DNA from 2 places in the Allobosea sp. 05L423 genome. Region 2 is predicted to be linked to the other one. Evidence: predicted binding sites of a transcription regulator. Region 2 holds the regulator's gene; the other holds the start of a gene.

Region 1 (3,490 bases), on a different contig from region 2:
GGAATGCCATGGCGGCAATGGTTTCATCGAGGAGAACCCGATGGCACGGCTCTACAGGGAGGCGCCGCTCAACGCGATCTGGGAGGGCTCGGGCAATGTCATCTGTCTCGATGTGCTGCGTTCGCTGGCGCGCGAGGAAGGGGCGGTCGACGTGCTGCGGGCGGAGTTGTTGACGGCTGCGGGAGCGGATCGGCGCTACGATGCGGCGCTGAAGCGACTGGAAGGCGAGCTGCCGGAACTGATCGGCAATGAGGGGCAGGCACGGCGGCTAACTGAAAAGCTGGCGCTGGCGCTGCAAGCCTCGCTGCTGTTGCGGTTCGCGCCCGCTGCGGTGGCGGATGCCTTTGTGGCGACGCGCTTGGGCGAGGGCTGGTCGGGGCAGTTCGGGGATTTGCCGCCGATGGTAGATGCGGCGGCGTTGGCGCGGCGGGCCGTGCCGGCCGTTTCGTAGAGCGGGCCGTCATGCTCGCCCTTGTGGCGAGCATCCATGTCTCGAACTCCGTCTTCGACCAGCGAAGACGTGGATGGTCGGGACGAGCCCGACCATGACGGCGGAGCGATTTTGCTAGGCTTCCGGCTCGAAATTCATCGCCACGCCGTTGATGCAGTAGCGCAGGCCGGTGGGCGGCGGGCCGTCGGGGAAGACGTGGCCGAGATGGCCGCCGCAATTGGCGCAATGGACCTCGGTGCGGACCATGCCGAACTTGCGGTCCTCGCTGGTCTCGACCGCGCCTTCGAGCGGCTGGTCAAAGCTCGGCCAGCCGGTGCCGCTCTCGAATTTCTTGCCCGACCTGAATAGCTTCTGGCCGCAGCCGGCGCAGGAGAAGGTGCCGGCGCGCTTCTCGTAGTTGAGCGCGCAGGAGCCAGCCCGCTCCGTGCCGTGGCCGCGCAGGATCTGATACTGCTCGGGCGTCAGGCGCTCGCGCCATTCGGCGTCAGTCAGCTGGAAGGGGAAGGTCTCGTCCTGCTTCTTCGGCTCGCCGAACATGCTCATCAGACCCATTGCGATCTCCTTTCGGCCGGGGCGGTGGCCACCTCATCGGCTCTCGTGCCGGCAATATGGCGTCTCGCGCGCTGAATTTCAGCCCCGCCGATCCAAGACGATTTCACGAGGCCGTGGCAATCGCCGGGGCTTCGTCACCTGACCGTCACGCGACTCCTCTAGCAGCCCCGCCACCCGCAAAGGGAGGAAAACCGGTGACGCAACAGGCGACGCAAACGGCGCGCGCGGCCCGCCGCATGACGAGCTCGGGCCTGGGATTGGCCGTCCGACGCAGCAAGAAGCTGTCGAAGGCGGGCATGCTGGAATGGCTGTTCGCCCGCGCCTTCTCCGGCCTGGTCTATCCACAGATCTGGGAAGATCCGGTCGTCGACATGGCGGCGCTGCAGCTCAAGGCCGACGACCATGTCGTGGCGATCGCGTCGGGCTCCTGCAACATCCTTTCCTATCTGACGGCTGCGCCGATCCGCGTCAGCGCCGTCGATCTCAATGCCGCGCATATCGCGCTCGGCCGGTTGAAGCTTGCGGCGCTGGCGCGGATGGAGCGACAGGAGGACTTCCTGCGCTTCTTCGGCCGGGCGAACGTGCGCGGCAACGTCGGCGTCTACGACCGCGAGATCGCTGATCATCTCGACGCCGTCTCGCGCGGCTACTGGGAGGGGCGGGGCCTTAACGGCCAGCGTCGGATCAACGTCTTCGCTAAGGGCTTCTATCGCTACGGCCTGCTCGGCCGTTTCATCGGCACGGGCCATGTGCTGGCGCGGGCGTTGGGCGGCAACCCGCTGATGATGCTGGCGGCGCGCGACCTTTCCGAGCAGCGTGCGCTCTACGAGCAGCATCTCGCGCCGGTCTTCGAGCGCAAGCTGGTGCGTTGGCTCGTGCGCCAGCCGGCCTCGCTCTACGGGCTCGGCATCCCGCCGGCACAGTACAAGGCGCTCGCCGCCGATGGCGAAGACGGGATCCTCGGCGCGCTGAAGCTGAGGCTTGAGCGGTTGGCCTGCGATTTCGACATGAAGGAGAACTACTTCGCCCAGCAGGCTTTCGGCCGGCGCTATGGCGAGGGGCCGGATGCGGCCTTCCCGCCCTATCTGCAGCCGCGGCATTTCGCGGCGGTGAAGGAGCGCGCCCCGAACGTCTCCTATCGCCAGAGCGCGATCACGGCCGTTCTCGAAGACCAACCAGCCGAAAGCTGCGACGCCTATGTGCTGCTCGATGCGCAGGACTGGATGAATGACGCCGACCTCACGGCGCTGTGGTCGCAGATCACGCGGACGGCGCGGCCGGGCGCGCGGGTGATCTTCCGCACGGCGGCCGACGAGCGGCTGCTGCCGGGCCGGGTGCCGGCGGCGATCCTCGATCAGTGGCAGTACGAGGAGGAGCGCAGCCGCGATCTCTGCCGGCAGGACCGCTCGGCGATCTATGGCGGCTTCCACCTCTATGTGCTGAAGGGGGCGGCCCGGTGAGCGCGGCCGAGGCGCCGGGCGGCTCGGCCGCCGGGTTGATGGACCGGATCTATCGGCATCAACGGCATATCTACGACGCCAGCCGGAAGTTCTATCTGCTCGGCCGCGACCAGCTTATCGACGGGTTGCAGCCTCCTCCCGGCGCCGCCGTGCTGGAGATCGGCTGCGGCACCGGGCGCAACCTGATCCAGATCGCAAGACGCTACCCGTCCTGTGCCTGCTACGGGCTCGACGTCTCCAGCGAGATGCTGGCGACGGCGCACGCTTCGGTGGCGCGGGCGGAGCTGGAAGATCGGATCCAGCTTGCCGAGGCAGACGCCACCGGTTTCGATCCTCAGGCGCTGTTCGGCCTTGAGGGCTTCGACCGGATCGTGATCTCCTATGCGCTGTCGATGATCCCGCCCTGGCAGGGTGTCGTCGCCGAGGCGCTGCGCCGCCTTAACATGGGCGGCTCATTGTATATCGTCGATTTCGGCGACCAGAGCGGGCTTCCGGCGGCGTTCAAGGCGGTGCTGCTGCGCTGGCTCGCCCTTTTCCATGTCACGCCACGCGAGGATCTGCCGGGAGCTGTGCGGGCGCTGGCGGAAGCTGCCGGAGCCGAATGCCGGCTCGGCGCGCCGTATCGCGGCTATGCGATGCATGCCGTCGTCACGCGCAGCCGCTAGGCTGCGTAGCGGCGCGCCTGCGGAGGTGAAGCAGAAATCCCGAGCTACGCCTGATCGGGCAACACCGCTCAGTGCCGCGTCTCGACCTCGGGCTCGCGCTCTTCGTTCGCTTCCTCGACGCGGATCGCCGACTTCTTCGGCATGCCGATGATGCGACCGATCGTGGCTGGCAGCGGCATCATGCTGTGGGCCGCCTTCATCAAGGCAAGATTCGCCAGGATGTCGGCAGGGAAGGGCACGACCCTGCGATGGACCATATCGACGTGCAGCGACAGGTTCTCGCTCGTCGCGGCGAGCCAACCCTCATGGGCGTGGCGCATCTCGAGATAGTAGTGCAGGCGCTTGTCGTCGAAGTCGATGAG
Region 2 (20,027 bases):
GCCGAGGTCGGCTCGTCGAACAGCATCAGCTTCGGCTTCATCGCCAGGGCGCGGGCAATGGCGATGCGCTGCTGCTGCCCGCCTGAGAGCTCGCTCGGATAGGCGTCGCGCTTGTCGGCAAGACCGACGCGCTCCAGCAGTGCCGTCGCTTCGGCGACGATCTCCTTGCGCGGACGCTTCAGGACGGTGAGCGGCCCCTCGATGATGTTCTGCAGCGCCGTCATGTGGTTGAACAGGTTGAAGCGCTGGAAGACCATGCCGGTGACGAGGCGCTGGCGCGCGATCTCCGGATCGGTCAGCTCATGCAGCTCATTGCCCACGCGGCGATAGCCGATCAGCTCGCCATCGACGCGGATCGCGCCCTGGTCGATCTTCTCGAGCTGGTTGATGCAGCGCAGCAGCGTCGACTTGCCCGAGCCCGACGGCCCGATGATGCACTGGACCATGCCGGGCTCGATCGAGAGCGAGACATCGTTCAGCGCCTTCAGGTCGCCGAAGAACTTGCTGACGTTCGCGATTGCAACGATCGCACTATCGGCCACGGCCGTGTTCGCCACCGCGTTCATGCGGGCTCCTCCTGAACCGCGGTGCGCTTGGCGCGCCGCCCGACCCGCCCCTTGGAGAAGTGGCGTTCGAGGAAATACTGGCCGATCTGCAGCAGCGTCACCACGAGCAGATACCAGCCGGCAGCGACGATCAGCAGCTCGATGACGCGGGCATTGGCGTAGTAGATCGTCTGCGCGTTGCGCAGGATCTCGGCGTACTGGATCACGCTCGCCACCGAGGTCAGCTTGACCATGCTGATCACCTCGTTGCCGACCGGCGGGATGATGACACGCATCGCCTGCGGCAGCACGATCCGGCGCAGCGTCGTCAGCCGCGTCATGCCGATCGCCTTGGCGGCCTCGGTCTGGCCCTGGTCGACGGAGAGGATACCGCCGCGCACCACCTCGGCAGTGTAGGCGCCCTGGTTCATGCCGAGCCCGAGCAGCGTCGCCATGAACGGCCCGATGATGTCGATCGTGCGCCAGGAGAACAGGCCGGGGATGCCGATGGTCGGGAAGACCAGCGCCAGGTTGAACCAGATCAGGAGCTGCAGCAGCAGCGGCGTGCCGCGGAAGAACCAGATGTAGAACAGCGCCACGCCGCGCAGCACCGGGTTCGGCGACATGTACATGATGGCGAAGATCACGCCGAGCACGACGCCGAGCGTCATCGCGCAGACCGTCATGATCAGCGTGTTGCCGAGGCCCGCGATGATCGCCGGCGCGGTGAAGAACTGCCGGACCACCGGCCAGGCGATGTCGCCCTCGACAAAGGCCATGACCAGCCAGACGAGGATGGCGACGATCGCCGCGGCCGCGACCCAGCGCCCATAGAAGCGCCGCGGCACGATTCTCAGATGCGAGACCTGGGCGAGATCCCGGCTGCTGATCGGCGAAGTGGCGACGCTCATTGGCCCGTCTCCCGGCTCCAGGTTTCGAGGGCGGCGAGCTTGCCGCGGAAGCGGTCGATCTGTTCGCGCACGCGGTCGGGCGCCGTGCCGCCATGGCCGCTGCGCGCAGCGACCGCGGCATCGAGCGTCAGATGGTCGAGGACCCCGGCATCGAGCCGCGGATCGACCGCCCTGAGATCGACGGCGTCGAGCGATTCAAGCTCCCGGCCCAGTTCCTCGCAATAGCGCACCAGCGCCCCCGTGATCTCATGCGCCTCGGCGAAAGGCACGCCGTTGCGGGCGAGATGATCTGCCACCTCGGTCGCCAGCGCAAAGCCGGAACCGGCCTGGGCGCGCATCGTCTCGGCGTCGGCGCTCATGCTGGCGATCAGCCCGGCGAAGGCCGGCAGCACCTCTTCCAGCACGTCGACTGCGTCGAAGGCGGCGCGCTTGTCCTCGGCGAGGTCGCGGTTATAGGAAAGCGGCAGCCCCTTCAATGCGCCGAGCATGGCGACGAGGTCGCCGGTCAGCCGCGCCGCCCGGCCGCGCGAGATTTCCGCGATGTCCGGGTTCTTCTTCTGCGGCATGATCGAGGAGCCGGTGGCGAAGGCATCGTCCAGCGTCACCCAGGCGAATTGCCTGGAAGCCCACAGCGTCACCTCCTCGGCGAGCCGCGACAGGTTGGTCGTCAGCATCGCCGCGACGAACAGGAATTCCGCGACATGGTCGCGCGCGCCGACCGCGTCGACCGAGTTCTCGAACGGCTCGTCATAGCCGAGTGCCTTGGCGCTGAGCTCGGGATTGAGCGTGATCGCCGAGCCTGCAAGCGCCGCCGCCCCGAGCGGGGACTGGCCGGAGCGCTTTTCCCAGTCGGTCAGGCGCGAGGCGTCGCGCATCAGCACCTGGCCATGCGCCATCAGCCAATGGCCGAAGGTGACCGGCTGGGCGCTCTGGAGATGGGTGAAGCCGGGGCTGACCGAGGCCGCATGCAGCTCGGCCTGATCGGCGATCGCGGTCAGGAGTTCCGCCAGCATCGCCGCGAGCGAGCGCGACTTCGCGCGCAGATAGAGCTTGAGATTGTTCGCGGCCTGGTCGTTGCGCGAGCGCCCTGCCCGGAGCTTGGCGCCCGTCGAGCCGATCCGCTCGGTCAGGATGCGCTCGATGAAGGTATGGACATCCTCGTCCTGCGGGCCGGGCGTGATCCGCCCCTCGACCGTGTCCCGCGCGATCGCGTCGAGCGCGGTCAGGATGGTCTGGAGCTCCTGCGCCGTCAGCAGCCCGGCGCGTCCGAGTTCGGCCGCATGCGCCTTGCCGCCCGCAACATCCTGCGGCACCAGCCTCGCGTGCTCACCGGCCGCGCTCGACAGCTTCATCAGCCGCGGATCGGGCGGCTTGCGGAAGCGTCCACCCCACAGGCGCGTCGTCTGGTTCATGAGCTTGTCCTCCCGTTAGGGAAGAATGGCCTCTTGACCGAAAGCCCGGCAAACGAAACGATCTCCGCAGCGATAGTCCAAAAAGGAATACCCCATGGCCGCCGGCCGGCCTCCTCCGTCATCGACCGCTTTGCGAGCTTTCACCACGGTTGCAAGGCTGGGCTCGACCGCCCGCGCCGCCCTGGTCGTCAACCTGACGCAGAGTGCCGTCTCCAAGCAGATCCTGTCGCTGGAACACCATCTCGGTGCCGTGCTGTTCGACCGCAGCCCGCTCGGCCTCAAGCTCACCGAGGCCGGCGCGATCTATCTGCCCTATGCCGAAGCCGCGCTGGAGCAGATGGAGCGGGGCGCCCGGCGCCTCGCCGAGCGCAGCGCCATTGCCCGGCCGATCCGCCTGCACATGGTCGCCATCGTCGGCGAGCGCTGGCTGATGTCGCGCTTTCCGGCCTTCGCTGCGGCGCATCCCGGCGTCGACGTCCAGTTCACCAACTATGTCAGCGAGAGCGAGACCGAGGAGCCCGATCTCGACATTGCCCATGGCGTCCCGCCCTGGCCCGGCAAGGAGGCGCATTACCTCTTCGGCCGCGACGTTGCCCTCGTCGCCGCGCCGAGCCTGGTCGAGCGCATGGGCGGCTTTCGTCGTGCCGCCGATATCCAGAAGATGACGCTGCTGCAGCACTACCAGATGCCGACCTTCTGGGCCGAGTTCACCGAGGCCCACGACCTGCGCGGCGCGGTGCCCGAGCACACCGTGCGTTACGGCTACTATTCCGTGATCACCAGCGCCGCCGTCGCCGGGCTGGGCGTCGCTCTGATGCCGCGCTGCTATGTCGCCGACGAGCTGGCTTCCGGCGCGCTTATCAACCCGCTCGGCCTCGGCTTCACCAGTGCGACGGGCTGTTGGCTCACCCTCCCGGTTGGCCAGCCGCAACGCCCCGGCCTCGATGAATTCGTCGGCTGGCTGCGCGCCGAAGCGGCCCGGTTCGACGCCGCCACCCGTGCGCCCGCAGCGGCCTGATCATCGGGCGAAACTTCCGCTCTTGCCCCGCGTTGTCTGGAGCAAGGAGGAGCCATGTTCACCATTCTGCCTGCCCCGGACCATGTCGGCGCCTACCGCCTGTCGCAGACGCTGACCAGTGACGATCTCGATGGGATCATGGCCGATATCGAGGCGAAGCTCGCGCGACACGAGAAGGTCGGCATCCTCGCCGACCTCACCGATTTCACCGATATGACCCTGGCTGCCGCCTGGAAGGATGCGCGCTACAGCCTCGGCAAGCTCTGGGAGCTGCAGCGCTTCCCGCGCGAGGCGGTGATCACCGACAGGGGCTGGCTTGCCGCCTTCGTCGACCTGCTCAACCCAGCGATCCCCTTCGTGACCGTCCGCACCTTCAAGCCGGAGGAGTACGAGACCGCACTGACCTGGGCCGGTGACATCGAGGGCGGGCCAAACGCCTGACCGACAGGAGGACGCCATGACTGCCCACAAACGCAGGTGGTCGGCCGATATCACCACCCGGAGCAACGCGCTCGATCTTGAGAAGGCGGTGTTCAAGCAGGGCGATCCGCGACGGATCGCACGTTCGCTGAAGCGGTCGGCTGAACACAGCCGGCTCCGCAAGTCGAGCCCCTATCGCTCGGCGATGTCGATGCTGACTTTCTACATCAACCGCGCCGGCCGGAACCTGCCGGCCGAGCGGCGCAGGACGCTGGAAGCGGCCAAGCACAGCTTGCGCCGCCTCTTCTACCGAGAGGGCTGAGGCTCCTGCCGGCCCCTTCAGGGATCGTCCTGTAGGGGGCTTCTCGCGGGGCCGCCACCCTTGCGGGCCGGATCATGCAAGCGATGGCTGTCGCGCTCGCCGCCACCGCCCGAAACGCGAACCTGCCGGGTTTCGTCGTCGGCAGGCGGCTTGCGGATGCCCGGCGACTTCCTCGCATTCTCATGGGACGAGCCCGGGCCGCCGTGCCGGATGCTTTGCGGCGCCTTGGTCGAGGCCGACATGAGGCAGCCTCCTCAACGATCCTGCTGCAGACCCTGATGGCTCGTGTTGATGCGGGTGTTGCCCTGCTGGTCATGCTGGCCCGGCCGGCGCTCGCTCGCCACCTCCTAGCGCTGCGCATATCGTGCCCGGCATGATCCCGCTCGCCCGGGCCCTTGTCGCTTCGACTGGCCGGCGGGACTGGCGGCATCTTGCTCATGGCGACCTCCTCTGGCTCGCGCTGACTTTCAGGGTCAACGCGAGCGAGCAGGCGAGACTCACCGTAAGCTGCGATGAGGAGGAGAGCTGGAGCGCCGCTCAGCTGCGCGCAAAAGTCTCGTCGAAGGCGTAGCCGGCGCCGCGCACGGTACGCAGCGGGTCCTTGGTATTGGCGGGCGTGATCGCCTTGCGCAGCCGGCCGACATGGACGTCGACGGTGCGCTCGTCGATATAGACGTCGCGGCCCCAGACGGCGTCGAGCAGCTGGGCGCGCGAATAGACGCGGCCGGGCGCCTGCATCAGGAACTCCAGCAGCCTGAACTCGGTCGGGCCGAGATGCAACTCGCTGCCGGCGCGGCGGACGCGCCGTGTGGTGCGGTCGAGTTCGAGGTCGCCGGCGGCAAGCAGTCCCGCGACATGGCCCGGCTTGGCGCGGCGGAGCAGCGCCTGGATGCGCGCGATCAATTCCGGCAACGAAAAGGGCTTCACCACATAGTCGTCGGCGCCGGTCGCGAGCCCGCGCACGCGCTCGGTTTCCTCGCCCCGCGCGGTCAGCATGATGATCGGCACGCGCTCGGTGTCGCGCCGCGACCGCAGCCGGCGGCAGAGCTCGATCCCGGAGAGGCCCGGCAGCATCCAGTCGAGCAGCACGAGATCGGGGGTGTGGTCGCGCAGATGAAGCTCCGCATCGTCCCCGCGCGCCACGCTGTCCACCTCGAAGCCCTCGGCTTCGAGATTGTAGCGCAGCAGCAGGGTCAGCGGCTCCTCGTCCTCGACGATCAGGATGCGTGCGGCCATGATTCCTTGCCTCGCCTCAGCTGCCCGTGACCGCCTCGACTTCGATATTGGTCGTGTCGAGCTTCGGCCGGTTCACGTCGAGCGAGTCGCCGGTGATGAGGTAATGGATCGTCTCGGCGATGTTGGTGGTGTGGTCGCCGATGCGCTCGATGTTCTTCGCGCAGAACAGGAGATGCGTGCAGAAGGTGATGTTGCGCGGATCCTCCATCATGTAGGTCAGGAGTTCGCGGAACAGCGAGGTGTAGAGCGCGTCGATCTCGTCGTCGCGGCGCCAGACCTCGAGCGCCTTCTGCTCGTTGCCTGCGGCGTAGGCGTCGAGCACGTCCTTGAGTTGCGCCTGCACCAGGCGGCTGATGTGCTCGAGCCCGACCACGGCGCGGTGCGGCGGCTGGAACTGGCCGGCGATGGCGACGGCGCGCTTGGCGATGTTCTTGGCGAGATCGCCGACGCGCTCGATGTCGGCCGCGATGCGGATCGCCGAGATCAGTTCGCGCAGGTCGTTCGCGAGCGGCTGGCGCCGGGCGATGGTCAGCACCGCCTTCTCTTCGACGTCCCGCTGCAGGTTGTCGAGGCGCTGGTCGGCGGTGATGATCTTCTGGGCGAGGCCGGTGTCGCGGCGCACCAGCGCCACGGTGGAGTCGCCCAGCATGCGCTCGGCCATGCCGCCCATTTCGGCAAGACTGCGGCGGATGCCTTCGAGATCGGTGTCGTAGGAGCGGACGATGTGGTCGGTCATGGCGTTATCCTCAAAGCATTTTCAAGCGAAATCGGACCGGTTCGCGCGAAGAAAATGCGACAAACAAAGAACTCTGCCGCGGCTCAGCCGAACCGGCCGGTGACGTAGTCCTGCGTCTGCTTCTTGGCCGGGTTCATGAAGATGGTGTTGGTCGGCGCGAACTCGATGACCTCGCCCAGATACATGAAGGCGGTGTACTGCGAGATGCGTGCAGCTTGCTGCATGTTGTGCGTCACGATCGCGATCGTGAAGTCGCTCTTCAGCTGCTCCAGCAGGTCCTCGATCTTGCCGGTGGAGATCGGGTCGAGCGCGGAGGTCGGCTCGTCGAACAGGATCACTTCCGGCTTCTGCGCGATGGTGCGGGCGATGCACAGGCGCTGCTGCTGGCCGCCGGAGAGGCCCATGCCGGAGCTCTTCAGCTTGTCCTTGACCTCGTCCCACAGCGCGGCACGGCGCAGCGCCCCCTCGACACGGTCGTCGAGCTCGGACTTCGGCGGCTTCTCGTAGAGGCGGATGCCGAAGGCGACGTTGTCGTAGATCGACATCGGGAAGGGCGTCGGCTTCTGGAAGACCATGCCGACGCGCGAGCGCAGCTCGTTCACGTCGACGTCGTTGGAGATGATGTTGCGGCCGTCGAGCAGGATCTCGCCGGTGGCCTTCTGCTCGGGATAAAGCGAGTAGATCCGGTTGAAGATGCGCAGCAGGGTCGACTTGCCGCAGCCGGAAGGGCCGATCAGCGCGGTGACGTGCCGGTCGCGGAAATCGAGATTGATGTTCTTCAGCGCCCGGTGCTCGCCGTAGTAGAAATCGAGGTTCTTCACCGCGATCCGGACGGGCGCCTCGGCATCGAGCGTCTGCGGGGAGAGTTCAAGGGTCGAAAGCATCGACATGGTCCTCAAGGTCGGGCGCGACCGGGTTGGATTCAAGTCTTATTTGCCGCCAGCGACGACGCGGCGGGCAATGAGCGAAAGCAGCAGGATCGAGACCGTGATGATCAGCGATCCCGCCCAGGCGAGCTGCTGCCAGTTCTCGTAGGGAGCGGAGGCGAACTGATAGATCGTGACGGGCAGGTTCGAGACGCCGCCGGCGAGCGAGGGCGAGAACCAGAAATTGTTGTTCAGAGCCGTGAAGAGCAGCGGCGCCGTCTCGCCGGCGATGCGGGCGAGCGCCAGCAGGATGCCCGTCATCATGCCGGCCTTCGCCGCACGCCAGGTCACGGAGGTGATGACGACCGAAGGCGGCGCGCCCAGCGCGGCCCCCGCCTCGCGCAGCGGGCCGGGGACGAGGTTCAGCATGTCCTCGGTGGTGCGCACGATGACCGGGATCGCGATGATGCCGAGCGCGACGCCGCCGGCCCAGCCGGAGTAGCCGCGGAAGGGCTCGACCAGGATGACGTAGACGAACAGGCCGATCAGGATCGACGGCGCCGAGAGCAGGATGTCGTTGATGAAGCGGATCAGGTGCGCGAGCTTGGAACCCCTGCCGTATTCGGCGAGCCAGGTGCCCGCGAGAACCCCGATCGGGGTTGCGATGGCAATGCCGAGGAAGGTCAGCACGAAGGAGCCGACGATGGCGTTGGCGAGGCCGCCGCCTTCCGTGCCCGGGCCGGGAGTGACCGCGGTGAAGGTGGCGAGCGAGAGGCCGCCGATGCCCTTCACCAGCAGCATGCCGAGGATCCAGAACAGCACGAAGATGGCGCAGAAGGTGAAGCCGGTCGCGATGATCTTCATCAGCCGGTCGGCGGTGCGGCGGGACTGGCGCACGCGCCCCCAGGGGGTGTGCGGCAGCTCGCGGGGCGTGGTCGTCATGGTCATGGACGAAAGACCTCAGTAGCGCTTGACGCGGGCGACCAGCAGCCGCGCGATGACGAGGACGACGAAGGTGACGAAGAACAGGATGCAGCCCAGCGCGATCAGCGCGTTGAGCTGCAGGCCCATCGCCTCGTTGAATTCGTTGGCGATGCGCGAGGCGATGGTCGAGCCGGGATCGAGGATCGAGGCCGACAGGCGGTTGGCGTTGCCGACGACGAAGGTGACCGCCATCGTTTCGCCGAGCGCGCGGCCGAGGCCGAGCATGATCGCGCCGATGATCGAGACGCCGGCCTGCGGCACCAGCACGTGGCGCACGACCTCCCATGTCGTCGCCCCGATGCCGTAGGCGCTTTCGCGGAGCACGGAGGGGATCTGCTCCAGCATGTCGCGGGTGATCGAGGCGATGAACGGCACGATCATGAAGGCCAGGATCAGGCCGGCGGTGAAGATGCCGAGGCCCGAGGGCGAGCGTGAATAGAGGATGGTGCCGACGACCGGCATGCCCTCGACGATGTTCGAGAGCGGGATCTGCACATAGGCCGCAAAGAGCGGCACGAAGACGAACAGGCCCCACATGCCGTAGATGATCGAGGGCACGGCGGCGAGCAGCTCGATCGCGGTGGCGACCGGTTTCTTGAACCAGCCCGGCGCCAGTTGGGTCAGGTAGACTGCGATGCCGAGCGAAAGCGGCACGCCGATCGCCAGCGCGATCAACGCCGTCGAAAGCGTGCCGACGATGGCCGGCCAGGCGCCGTACTGCTCGTTCTGCGTATCCCAGACGCTGGAGGTGATGAAACCGAGGCCGAACTCGCGGAAGGCCGGCCAGCCGCCGATGATCATCGAGATCATGATGCCGGCGAGCAGCACCAGCACGAGCAGCGCCGCCGCGAAGCTGGCATTGCGGAAGAAGAGGTCGAACCCCGCCTTCGGCGTCTTGCGGGCGGCCGGCCTCGCGCCGGGGATGCTCGTCATGTCGGTTGCTGCGGTCATCCGCGGAGGCTCCGGTGTCGTGGCAGAGGTTGCCTGCAGCCGGTCACCCGACTCCGATCAACCTCAGCCCTCATCCTGAGGAGCGCTCCGCAGGAGCGTCCCGAAGGAGGCTCCAGTGCGCTCTGGATCATCCTTCGCGACGCCGCATACCGCGGCTCCTCAGGATGAGGGCTGCATGTATCGGTGAGGCGGGACTGGCCCGCCTCACCTTGTCGCTGGCAGCGATCAGAAGATCGGCTTGCCGGCGGTGTCGGTCACGCCCTTCCAGGCGTTGCGGACCTGATCCTTCACGGTCGACGGCAGGGCGACGTAATCGAGCTCGCTCGCCAGCTTGTCGCCGCTCTTGTAGGCCCAGTCGAAGAACTTCAGCGCGGCCTGCACCTCTTCCGGCTTCTCCGGCTTGGCATGGACCAGGATGAAGGTCGCCGAGGTGATCGGCCAGGCATCCGCGCCCTTCTGGTTGTTGAGCGAGATGCCGAAGCCCGGCTGCTCCTGCCAGTTGGCATTGGCGGCGGCTGCCTGGAAGGCCTTCTCCTCAGGAGCCGGGAAGTTGCCGTCGGCGTTCTTCACCAGGGCGTGGGCGAGCTTGTTCTGCTTGGCATAGGCGTACTCGACATAGCCGATCGAGTTGGCGACCTGCTTGACCGAGGCGGAGACGCCTTCGTTGCCCTTGCCGCCGATGCCGACCGGCCACTGGACCGACTGGTTGGCGCCGATCTTGGACTTCCAGTCGGCCGAGACCTTGGAGAGGTAGTCGGTGAACACGAAGGTCGTGCCCGAGCCGTCCGAGCGATAGACCGGGTTGATGTTGGCGTCCGGCAGGGCGAGACCGGCGTTGAGCGCCACGATCTTCGGGTCGTTCCACTTCTTGATGTCACCCAGATAGATCTGCGCGATGATGTCGCCCGAGAGCTTGAGCTTGCCCGGCTCGACGCCGGCGATGTTCACGGCCGGAACGACGCCGCCCATCACGGTCGGGAACTGGATCAGGCCGTCCTTGCTGAGGTCCTCGCCCTTGAGCGGAGCGTCGGTCGCGCCGAAGGCGACGGTCTTCGCCTTGATCTGGCGGATGCCGCCGCCCGAGCCGATCGACTGGTAGTTCAGGCCCGTGCCGGTGTCCTTCTTGTAGGCCTCGGCCCATTTCGAATAGATCGGGAAGGGGAAGGTCGCGCCGGCGCCGGTGATGTCGGCAGCCTGGGCGGAACCGGCGATCCCGACGGCTACGGCCGCGAGAACGAGAATCTTGCGCATTGAGATGTCCTCTCTGGGTCGCTGTTGACAGCTCCCCTGTCAGAACACCCCCTATATGACAGCCGGATGACACGTCGTCATGAAAACTGTCACAAAGCCGTTGAAGCGGCGGCTCAGCGGCCTGCGCGCTGGGCCTCGAAACGCGGCAGTATCGCCTTGAAGGTCGCCCCCTCGCCCGGCTTGCTTTCGATCGTCAGCCTGCCGCGATGGCGCAGCACGATGTGCTTGACGATAGCCAGCCCCAGGCCCGTGCCGCCCGCCTCGCGGCTGGCGGCGGTGTCGACACGGTAGAAGCGCTCGGTCAGGCGCGGCAGATGCTCCGGCGCAATCCCCGGCCCATCGTCGCGAACGTGGAAGCTGGCCTCATCCTCGCCGGCCTCGACGGTGATCTTCACCTCGCCGCCCTGCTTGCCGTATTTGATGGCGTTCTCGACGAGGTTCTCCATCAGTCGTAGCAATTCGTCGCGGTCGCCGGGGACCAGCAGCGGCTCGCGCGGCGTGGTGAGCGCCAGTGTGACCTCGCGCTCGCGCGCCATCAATGTGAGCGAGTCGACGATTTCGCGCGCGATGCCGGCGAGGTCGACCGGCGTGTCGGGCGCGACGTGAGCGCGCTGCTCGATACGCGAGAGCGAGAGAAGATCGTCGACGAGACGCGCCATGCGCAGCCCCTGCTCGCGCATGATGCCGAGGAAGCGCTCCCGCGCGCGCTCGTCGTTGCGCGCCGGCCCCTGCAACGTCTCGACGAAGCCGAGCAGCGAGGCCAGCGGCGTGCGCAGCTCATGGCTGGCATTGGCGACGAAATCGACGCGCATCCGCTCGATCACCCGCTGCTCGCTGAGATCCTGGAAGGTGAGCAGCGTCGGCCGCCGCCTTCCGCCGCCCAGCGCCGCGATGTGGATGCGGAAGGCACGCTCGAACGGCACCCGTTCGACGAGCTCGACGGTGTCGCGCCCGCCCTCATGCGCGACCTGCTCGATCGCATCGTTGAGGTCCGGGTCGCGCAGCACCAGTGCCAGGAACTTGCCGATCTCGAGCCCCGGAACAAGCGCGCGCATCGCAGGGCTGAGCGCCTGGGCGATGCCCTGCTCGTCGAGCAGCACCACGGGGACGCCGAGCGCCTCGATCATGGTCTGCATCGTCGCAGGAGAGGAAGGGGCAATGTCGGCCATGGAGCGCTCGGAACGAGCCGGCACCAGCCGGCCTGCCCTTCCTTGGGCGGAAGAAGGAGAGGCGTCAATTCCCTTCCGCACGTCAGCCGGCTAGGCTTTGCCCGAAGAGGAGGCAGCGATGGCAAAGAAATTCTCGGGTTCGAACGCCAACGCGCCGATCGCGCTGTCCGCGGGCGAGAGCGCCAAACCGGCGAAGGCCCGTCCCGTGTCCCCCAAGCTCAAGGGTTTCGACATCGAGGCCGACACGCTGCCGGAAGCCATCATCGATGCCGCCTATCACAGCGGCGACTATCCCTATGGCAAGCGGATGAAGCGCAAGCGCTACAATCGCGAGCTCGAGCTGCTCCAGATCGAGTTGCAGAAGCTGACGCGCTGGGCCTCCAAGCATGGCGAGCGCATCGTCATCGTCTTCGAAGGCCGCGACGGCGCCGGCAAGGGCGGCACCATCGGCCGCTTCACCCAGCATCTCAATCCGCGCCAGGCTCGCACTGTCGCGCTGCCGAAGCCCTCCGACACCGAGAAGGGCCAATGGTATTTCCAGCGCTATGCCAGCGAGATGCCGACGGCCGGCGAACTCGTCTTCTTCGACCGCTCCTGGTACAACCGGGCGGGTGTCGAGCGCGTCATGGGTTTCTGCACGCCGGACGAGACCGAGAGCTTTCTGCACGAGGCCCCCGTCTTCGAGGGCATGCTGGCGCGCGACGGCATCCGCCTGATCAAGCTGTTCCTGACCATTGGCCGCGAGATGCAGATGACCCGCCTGCACGCGCGCTGGCACGATCCGCTCAAGCGCTGGAAGCTCACGCCGATCGACTTCGAGGCCATCCCGCGCTTCGACGACTATTCGCGCGCCTTCGACGCGATGCTCGGCCGGACCTCGACCGAAGCCGCGCCCTGGCATGTCGTGCGCAGCAACGACAAGCTGCGCGCAAGGCTCAACGCGATCCGCCATGTGCTGAAGGCGATCCCTTACGCGGACAAGGACGAGGCCGCGATCGGCAAGCTGGACGAGGAGATCGTCATCCCCGTCGGCCGCTATCTCCACCATGGCGGCGAGCCGGAGAGCCGGTAAAGCCTGGCGTGATCCGCGGAACGCGGAAGTCATCCCGGACGGAGCGAAGCGGAGATCCGGGATCCGTGCCTGAACCCTGATCGGCAGCGCTCCGGCATGGATCCCGGGTCAAGCCCGGGATGACGACGCGGTTCCCGCTCAAAGTCATCAGGCTCCCGGCTGTTGCGCCCTCACGGCCCCATCACCTGGTTCGGCAGCCAGGTCGTCAGCGGCGGCCAGAGCGTGATCGCGGCAAGCACGACCAGCAGCGGTATGAGCCAGGGGAGGATCGCCTTCGACATCGTCTCGAACGAGACATTGGCGATGCGCGTCACCACGAAGAGCACCACGCCGATCGGCGGATGGATCGTCCCCAGGATCAGGTTCAGGATCATGATGATGCCGAACTGCACCGGATCGATGCCGAAGCTGTTCGCAGCCGGCACCAGGATCGGGATCAGGATCAGCATCGCGGCCAGCGCCTCCATGAAGCAGCCGACGACGAGCAGGATGAGATTGCAGACGAGCAGGAAGACGAGCGGGTTCTGGATCGTCTCGACGATCAGCGGCGTCAGCGTCTGCGGCACGCGCGAGATCGACATGCACCAGCCGAGCGCACCCGCCGCCATCACCAGCACGGCGACGAGCCCCATGGTCTCGACCGTGTCGATCAGGATCGGCCAGAGCTGCTTCACTTCCAGCGTGCGGTAGACGAAGAAGCCGAGGAAGAGGGCGTAGAGGCAGGCGACGGCCGCGGCCTCCGTCGGCGTGAAGATGCCGGAGAACATGCCGCCCAGGATCAGCGGCGGGGTCATCAGCGCGAAGAAGCCACTGAAGAAGGTCCGGCCGATCTCGCGAAAGCCCTTGAACTTCTCCTTCCGGAAGCCTTGGCGCTTGGCGATCATCGCGACCATGACCATCAGCGACAGCCCCATCAGCACGCCGGGAATGACACCGCCGATGAAGAGCCGTCCGATCGAGACGTCCGCCGTCACGCCGTAGATCACCATCGGCAGCGAAGGCGGGATGATCGGCCCGATCGTCGCCGCCGCAGCGGTGATCGCCGCCGCCGTCTCCGGCCGATAGCCGGCTTTGCGCATGGCCCGGATCTCGATGGCGCCCGAGCCCGCGGCATCGGCCACCGCCGAGCCGACCATGCCGGCGAAGATCATGCTGGTCATGATCGAGGCGTGGGCATAGCCGCCGCGCAGCCAGCCGATCACCGCCGTCGCGAATTCGACGATGCGGTCGGTGATGCGCGCCGCCGCGAGGATGTTGCCCATCAGGATGAAGAGCGGCGCCGCGACGATCGGGAAGGAGTTCATCGCCTGCGCCATCTTCTGCGGCACGATCGAGGCCGAGAAGTCGCCGATCAGCACGAAGGCGAAGGCGGCCAGCCCCATCGAGGCGAAGAGCGGGAAGCCGGCCAGGATCGAGAGCAGCCAGACGGCCGAGATCTTGAAGATCAGCGCGCTCATTCCGCCGGCTCCTGCAGCGTCACCGCGACCGGCGGATGGGGCGAGTTCCGCCAGTTGCGCAGGTTGCCGACGAATTCGCTGAGCCCCTGCAGCGCCGTCACGATCCCGGCCAGCACCATCGGCGCGTAGAGCAGCCCCATCGAGAGCGGCACGGTCGTCGCTTCGAGATCGTGGTTGGCCTCGACGAGATGCACGCCGTACCAGACGGTCAGCCCGCCGAAGACGATCATCGCGAGCTGCATGATCGCCTCGGCCGAGCGCCAGCTGCGCGCGGGCAGCATGTCGTGGAAGAAGCGGATGCGGATATGGGCGCGCCGCCGGCTCGCCAGAATCCACCCTGTCACCGCGACCCACAGCATCAGGAAGCGCGAGACCTCGTCGGTCCAGATCAGCGGCTCGCCGAGCGCGCGCGTGACGATGCCGAGCGTGACGACGACGAGCAGCGCCACGATGAGGATCGCCGCGATCACCTCCATCAGGCGGTCGAAAAGCCTGGACCAGCGCGTCATGCGGATGCCTTTGCGACAGTGGAGATCAAACGCGCGTCATCCCGGGCGCAGCGAAGCGGAGACCCGGGATCCATCCCTGAGCATTTCCGGTGGAAGTTCCGGCATGGATCCCGGATCTGCGCGGCTAAAGCCGCTTGTCCGGGATGACTCGCGTGGTTCCGGGTAACGCCTTCACAGCGCCTGGATGCGGTCCCAGAGCCCCTTGCCCCATTTGCTCTCGAACTTCGCCGGCACGCTCGCCAGCACCGGCTTGCGGAAGGCCTCGTTGTCGGGCTTCGTCACCGTCATGCCCCCCTTGGCCATGCTGTCGGCCAGGCTCTTCTCCTGCTCCAGGATCTCGTTGTCCTGCCAGGTCGCGGCCTTGTCGACGGCGGCCACGACGATGTCGCGGTCGGCCTGCGGGATCTTCTGCCAGGCCGCCTCGTTCACGATCACGAGCCGCGGCGTGATGATATGCGCGGTCAGCACGAGGTATTTCTGGACCTCCGCCAGCTTGGCCGAGGCGATGGTCGGCAGGGGATTCTCCTGCCCGTCGACCGCCCCTTGCGAGAGCGCGAGATAGAGCTCCGAGAAGTTGAGCGGCGTCGGCCGTGCACCCCAGGCTTCCGCCATGGCGCGGAAGGTGTCGACCTCCGGCACGCGCAGCTTGAAGCCCTTCATGTCCTCGACCGAGTTGATCGGCTTCTTGCCACTGGTGAGATGGCGCACGCCGTAATAGTTGACGCCGATCATCCGCATGCCGCGCTTCTCGACCAGCGCCTTGTTGAGCTCGTCGATCAGCGGCGACTTCAGCGCGCGCGTCATGTGCGCCGCATCTTTCCAGATATAGGGCGCCTCGATGATCGAGAGCTGCGGCACGAACTGGCCGAGTTGCGCGGCGCCCTCGGTCACCATCGTCAGGGCGCCGCTCGCGACGGATTCGACCATGTCGCGCGAGGAGCCGAGCTGCCCGTTGGGAAAGGACTGGATCTCGACGCGCCCGCCGGTCTTTTCCTTGATCTCGGCGCCGGCCTTCACCGCGCTCTGCGGCGAGGGGTGGGTCGCCGGCTGGCCATCGGCCCAGCGCAACACCAATTGCTGCGCCCGCAGGATGCCGGGCGCGAAGACAGTTGCGCCTGCAGCGGCCGAACCCTGCAGGAAGCTGCGCTTCGTCAGTTTCACCATTGTCGTTCCCTCCCTGTTTCGGGCCGCACCGGCCACCACAACCCTCATCCTGAGGAGCAGCCGAAGGCTGCGTCTCGAAGGCTGCTCCAGATGGTTCCGGAGCCTCCTGGATCATCCTTCGAGACGCCGCTTCGCGGCTCCTCAGGATAAGGGCTGTGGATGTCGATGACGGCTCCTCCCTGATCGCGGCCGGTTCTCCGGCTCGTCGTGCTGCTGTCGTCAGTATTGCATCGCCCGTGTGCGGGCGTTGCCGATATGAGCCGCCATCGCCTCGGCCGCGCGATTGGGATCGCGCGTCTCGATCGCCGCGATGATGGCGAGATGGTCCTGCATCACCGGCACGATGATGCTGTTGTGGATGCGCGTCTCGTATTGCCGGATCAGCCGGATCTTCAGCCAGGTGACGCGGAAGGCCTGGCTGACGATCTCGTTGTCGAGGTGATCGATGATCGCCTCATGCATCAGCCGGTCGACCTCCTCCGCGTCCTCGATCAGCCGCTCGTCGCCGCCGGCCTGCGCCCGGGCCACGATCGCCTCGTGTCGCGCGCGCTGCACGGCGATCTCGGCGTCAGTGGCGTTCCGGGCGTAGAGCGCCGTCGCCTCCTTCTCGAGGAAGAGGCGGAACTGGAAGGCGTTGCGGATCAGATTGAGGTCGACATGGGCGACCTGCATGCCGCGCTGCGGCACGGTCTTGATCAGTCCCTCCGCCTCCAGCCGCGGGATCAGCTCGCGGATCGCGCCGAGCGGAAAGCCCGTCATCGCCACGAGCTCGCGCTGGGTCACGAACTGGCCGGGCTTGATCTCGCGCGCCAGCAATCGCTCGGTGAAGGAGGCATAGGCGCGCTCCCTCAGCTTCAGCGGTTCGCCCTCGCGCGGTTCCTGCTCCGGCTGGCTCACGGTCCCTCCTTCCGGCGTCCTTCTCAGGCGGCCTTGGCCTGGGTGATCGAATCGAAAGCTGCAAAGAGCCGCTTGCGGGTCGCCTCGTCCAGCGCTTCCAGCGGCGGGCGCATCGCGCCATAGCCGGGATCGCCATGGATATGGCCGACCAGCGCCTTCACCGCCGCCAGCACGGGATGCGAGCAGATCTCGTCGACGAGAGCGTTCACCACCGGGCTGTCCTTGCCCTCGTAGACCATCGGGCGCAGCAGCTCCGGCACCAGATTGGCGACGCCGCAGATCGTACCCTCGGCGCCGTTGCGCACCGCCTTGGCGAGCTGGCGCTCGTCGCCGACGAGAATGGCGAGTTCGCCATGCGCCTTGAGCAGCGCCTCGGTGTTGGCATAGCTGCCGGACGAATCCTTGACGCCGACGACGAGCCCGGGGAACGCGGTCTTCAGCCGCTGCACCAGCCCGACGCTGATATCCACCGCCGTCACCGACGGGATGTGATAGAGCACGACGTTGCGCGCGGAGGGGCCGAGCTTCTCGAAGAACTGCGAGAACCAGGCATAAAGCCCGTCGTCGCTGACGCCCTTGAAGTAGAAGGGCGGCGCGACGAGCAAACCCTTCGCCCCGGCATCGAGCGCCAGTTGCGCCTGCTCCACCGCCTCATGCAACGAGGCCGCCGCGATGCCGGCATAAATCTGCTTGGCAGGATCGATCCCCGCCCCGATCAGCGCTCCCATCATCGCCGTCCGCGCCGGCAGCCCGAGCGCCGCACCCTCGCCCGTCGTGCCGAACAGCGTGACGGAGTCGCAGCCACGAGCCAGGACATGGCGGGCATGATGGACGAGGCGCGGCAGGTCGACGGCGCCCCCCTCCCGCATCGGGGTCGTGATCGCGCAGGAGAGGCCGAAGCGGTTCTTGTCGGTGGCCATGTGAGGGACTTTCAGAGCTGAATGGTGACTGACATGTTAGTATGAAGACAGAACCGCCCACAAGCGATCCTCGAAGTTAACCGTCCTTGAGGCCCCCGGCCGAAAGTCCGGCGACGATCTGGCGCTGCGCGATCACGGTGACCATCAGCACGGGAAGCGTGACCAGCAGCGCCGCTGCCGCCAGCGGCCCCCAGGAGATCTGCTCGAAGGTCAGCGAATTGTAGACGGCCGAAGGCAGCGTCCGGCTCCCCTTACCGCCGAGCACCACCGAGAAGATGAAATTGTTCCAGGAGAAGATGAAGGCGAGGATGCCGCCGACGACGATACCGGGCTTCGCCAGGGGCAGCGCGACATGGCGGAAGGCCTGCCAGCTCGTCGCGCCGTCGATGCGCGAGGCATCCTCCAGCTCCATCGGCACGTTCTCGAAATAGCCGATCATGATCCAGACGATGATCGGGATGGTGATGACGAGATGGGTGATGACCAGCGCCGTGATCGAACCCACCAATCCCGTGATCTGGAACAACAGGAAGAGCGGGATCAGGTAGGACAGGGCCGGCGTCATCCGCGCGACCAGGATCAGCACCGCGAATTTATGCGCCTTGCCGCGCGCGATGCCGTAGCCGGCCGGCACGCCGACGATCAGCCCGAGCAGCACCGCACCGCCCGTGACCAGGATCGAGTTCCAGAGATAGAGCCCGAAATTGTTCTGGGCGAAGACGTCGACATAGTTCTTCAGCGTCGGCGGATTGGGGATGAAGATCGGCGGGAAGGCGGTGTTGTCGAGCTCGTTCTTGAGCGACAGCGAGATCATCCAGAGGAAGACCAGCACAGCCGGCGAGACCAGCACGAAGACCGAGGCCCAGAAGCCGACTTTCTTGAGCGTGCGGTTCATGGGCGATTCCTCCCCCCGCCGACGACACCCTCGCCGTCATCCCGGGCGCGGCGAAGCGAAGACCCGGGATCCATGCCTGAGCCTCGAAGGACCAGCGTTCCGGCATGGATCCCGGGTCTCCCTGCGGTCGCCCGGGATGACCGCGCGTTCTGGATCGGGAGCAGGCCCATCACGCGTTCCACTTCGACTTCTGCCGCGCATAGAGCAGCAGCAGCGAGAGCATGATGATGATGACGAAGAAGATCACCACGACGGCCGAGGCGTAGCCGATCTTGTAGAACTGGAAGGCCTGCAGATAGAGGAAGATGTTCAGCGTCTCCGACGCCGTGCCCGGCCCGCCCTGCGTGATCACGAAGATCGTGTCGAAGGCCTTCAGCGCATCGATGGTGCGGATCACGATCGCCACCATGATGAAGGGCCAGACCAGCGGCAGCGTGATGTGCCGGAACATGTGCCAGTCATTGGCGCCGTCGATCAGCGCGGACTCGTAGGGCTCGCGCGGCAGCCCGGCCAATCCTCCGAGCACGATCAGCATCACCAGCGGCGTCCAGTGCCAGACCTCGACCATCACCAGCGTCGGGATCACCGTCGACGGCTCGTAGACCCAGCCGGACGGCCCGATGCCGACGAGCGAGAGCAGGTAGTTCAGCACGCCGAGCTGCGGATGGAACATCATCGTCCAGACCAGCGCGACCGCGACCGGCGTCGCCATCATCGGCATGACGAAGATCGTGCGCAGCAGGCCCCGCATCGGGAACTCGCGGTGGAAGACCAGCGCCGCCGCCGTGCCAAACACGATCGGCAGGACCACGGCCAGTACGGTGAAATACAGCGTATGCCCCATCGACTCGATGAAGCGCTGGTCCTTCATCAGCTCGGCGAAATTGCCGAGGCCGACGAACTCCACGCCGCCGCCGATCTTCCAGTCCTGGCCGGACATGTAGAGCGTGAACAGCCAGGGGAAGACGATCACGGCAGCAATCACCAGCACGGCCGGCAGCGAGAACAGCCAGTAGCGCGGCGTGAAATCCGCCGAGGCCGCTGCGTTGGCCGCAGGTGTCGTGCTGACGATGCTGGCAGGCAGGGACGTGCTGGTCATGCGTTCTGCTTCGTTGGGAACCCATCGTCATGCTCGCCCTTGCGGCGAGCATCCACGTCTTGAACACGGTACGCGATCCAGGAAGACGTCGATGGTCGGGACGAGCCCGACCATGACGCCTCCCGCGTCGCGCGTTCCCTCACCCCTGCTCGCTCTTGGCGAGCACCGGAGCGAAAGTCTCGGTCGCCTTCTT

The links. Region 2 encodes PhoB, which activates phosphate uptake and scavenging genes when phosphate is short. Its sites were predicted from a motif close to TGTCATNNANCTGTCAT; they were not measured.
Region 1: a site for PhoB is predicted at 1,136-1,152, ahead of AC1DNE_RS01945 (BtaA family protein). Genes of this name have one in related genera too.

What each region holds. Positions count from the first base shown of each region.
Region 1 covers NZ_JBFTOA010000001.1:396,659-400,148, forward strand. Annotated here, with positions in the region: gene AC1DNE_RS01935 (acyl-CoA dehydrogenase family protein) at 1-451, shown strand, start outside; gene msrB (peptide-methionine (R)-S-oxide reductase MsrB) at 566-994, opposite strand; gene AC1DNE_RS01945 (BtaA family protein) at 1,198-2,463, shown strand; gene AC1DNE_RS01950 (class I SAM-dependent methyltransferase) at 2,460-3,128, shown strand; gene AC1DNE_RS01955 (thioesterase family protein) at 3,197-3,490, opposite strand, start outside.
Region 2 covers NZ_JBFTOA010000011.1:162,348-182,374, forward strand. Annotated here, with positions in the region: gene AC1DNE_RS21430 (amino acid ABC transporter ATP-binding protein) at 1-566, opposite strand, end outside; gene AC1DNE_RS21435 (amino acid ABC transporter permease) at 563-1,456, opposite strand; gene argH (argininosuccinate lyase) at 1,453-2,868, opposite strand; gene AC1DNE_RS21445 (LysR family transcriptional regulator) at 2,963-3,886, shown strand; gene AC1DNE_RS21450 (SpoIIAA family protein) at 3,941-4,327, shown strand; gene AC1DNE_RS21455 (DUF3175 domain-containing protein) at 4,344-4,628, shown strand; gene AC1DNE_RS21460 (hypothetical protein) at 4,646-4,870, opposite strand; gene phoB (phosphate regulon transcriptional regulator PhoB) at 5,166-5,864, opposite strand; gene phoU (phosphate signaling complex protein PhoU) at 5,881-6,600, opposite strand; gene pstB (phosphate ABC transporter ATP-binding protein PstB) at 6,684-7,490, opposite strand; gene pstA (phosphate ABC transporter permease PstA) at 7,530-8,414, opposite strand; gene pstC (phosphate ABC transporter permease subunit PstC) at 8,427-9,401, opposite strand; gene pstS (phosphate ABC transporter substrate-binding protein PstS) at 9,627-10,652, opposite strand; gene AC1DNE_RS21495 (ATP-binding protein) at 10,766-11,821, opposite strand; gene ppk2 (polyphosphate kinase 2) at 11,940-12,893, shown strand; gene AC1DNE_RS21505 (TRAP transporter large permease) at 13,064-14,350, opposite strand; gene AC1DNE_RS21510 (TRAP transporter small permease) at 14,347-14,859, opposite strand; gene AC1DNE_RS21515 (sialic acid TRAP transporter substrate-binding protein SiaP) at 15,031-16,023, opposite strand; gene AC1DNE_RS21520 (GntR family transcriptional regulator) at 16,243-16,920, opposite strand; gene AC1DNE_RS21525 (dihydrodipicolinate synthase family protein) at 16,944-17,840, opposite strand; gene AC1DNE_RS21530 (carbohydrate ABC transporter permease) at 17,917-18,735, opposite strand; gene AC1DNE_RS21535 (carbohydrate ABC transporter permease) at 18,905-19,834, opposite strand; gene AC1DNE_RS21540 (ABC transporter substrate-binding protein) at 19,974-20,027, opposite strand, start outside.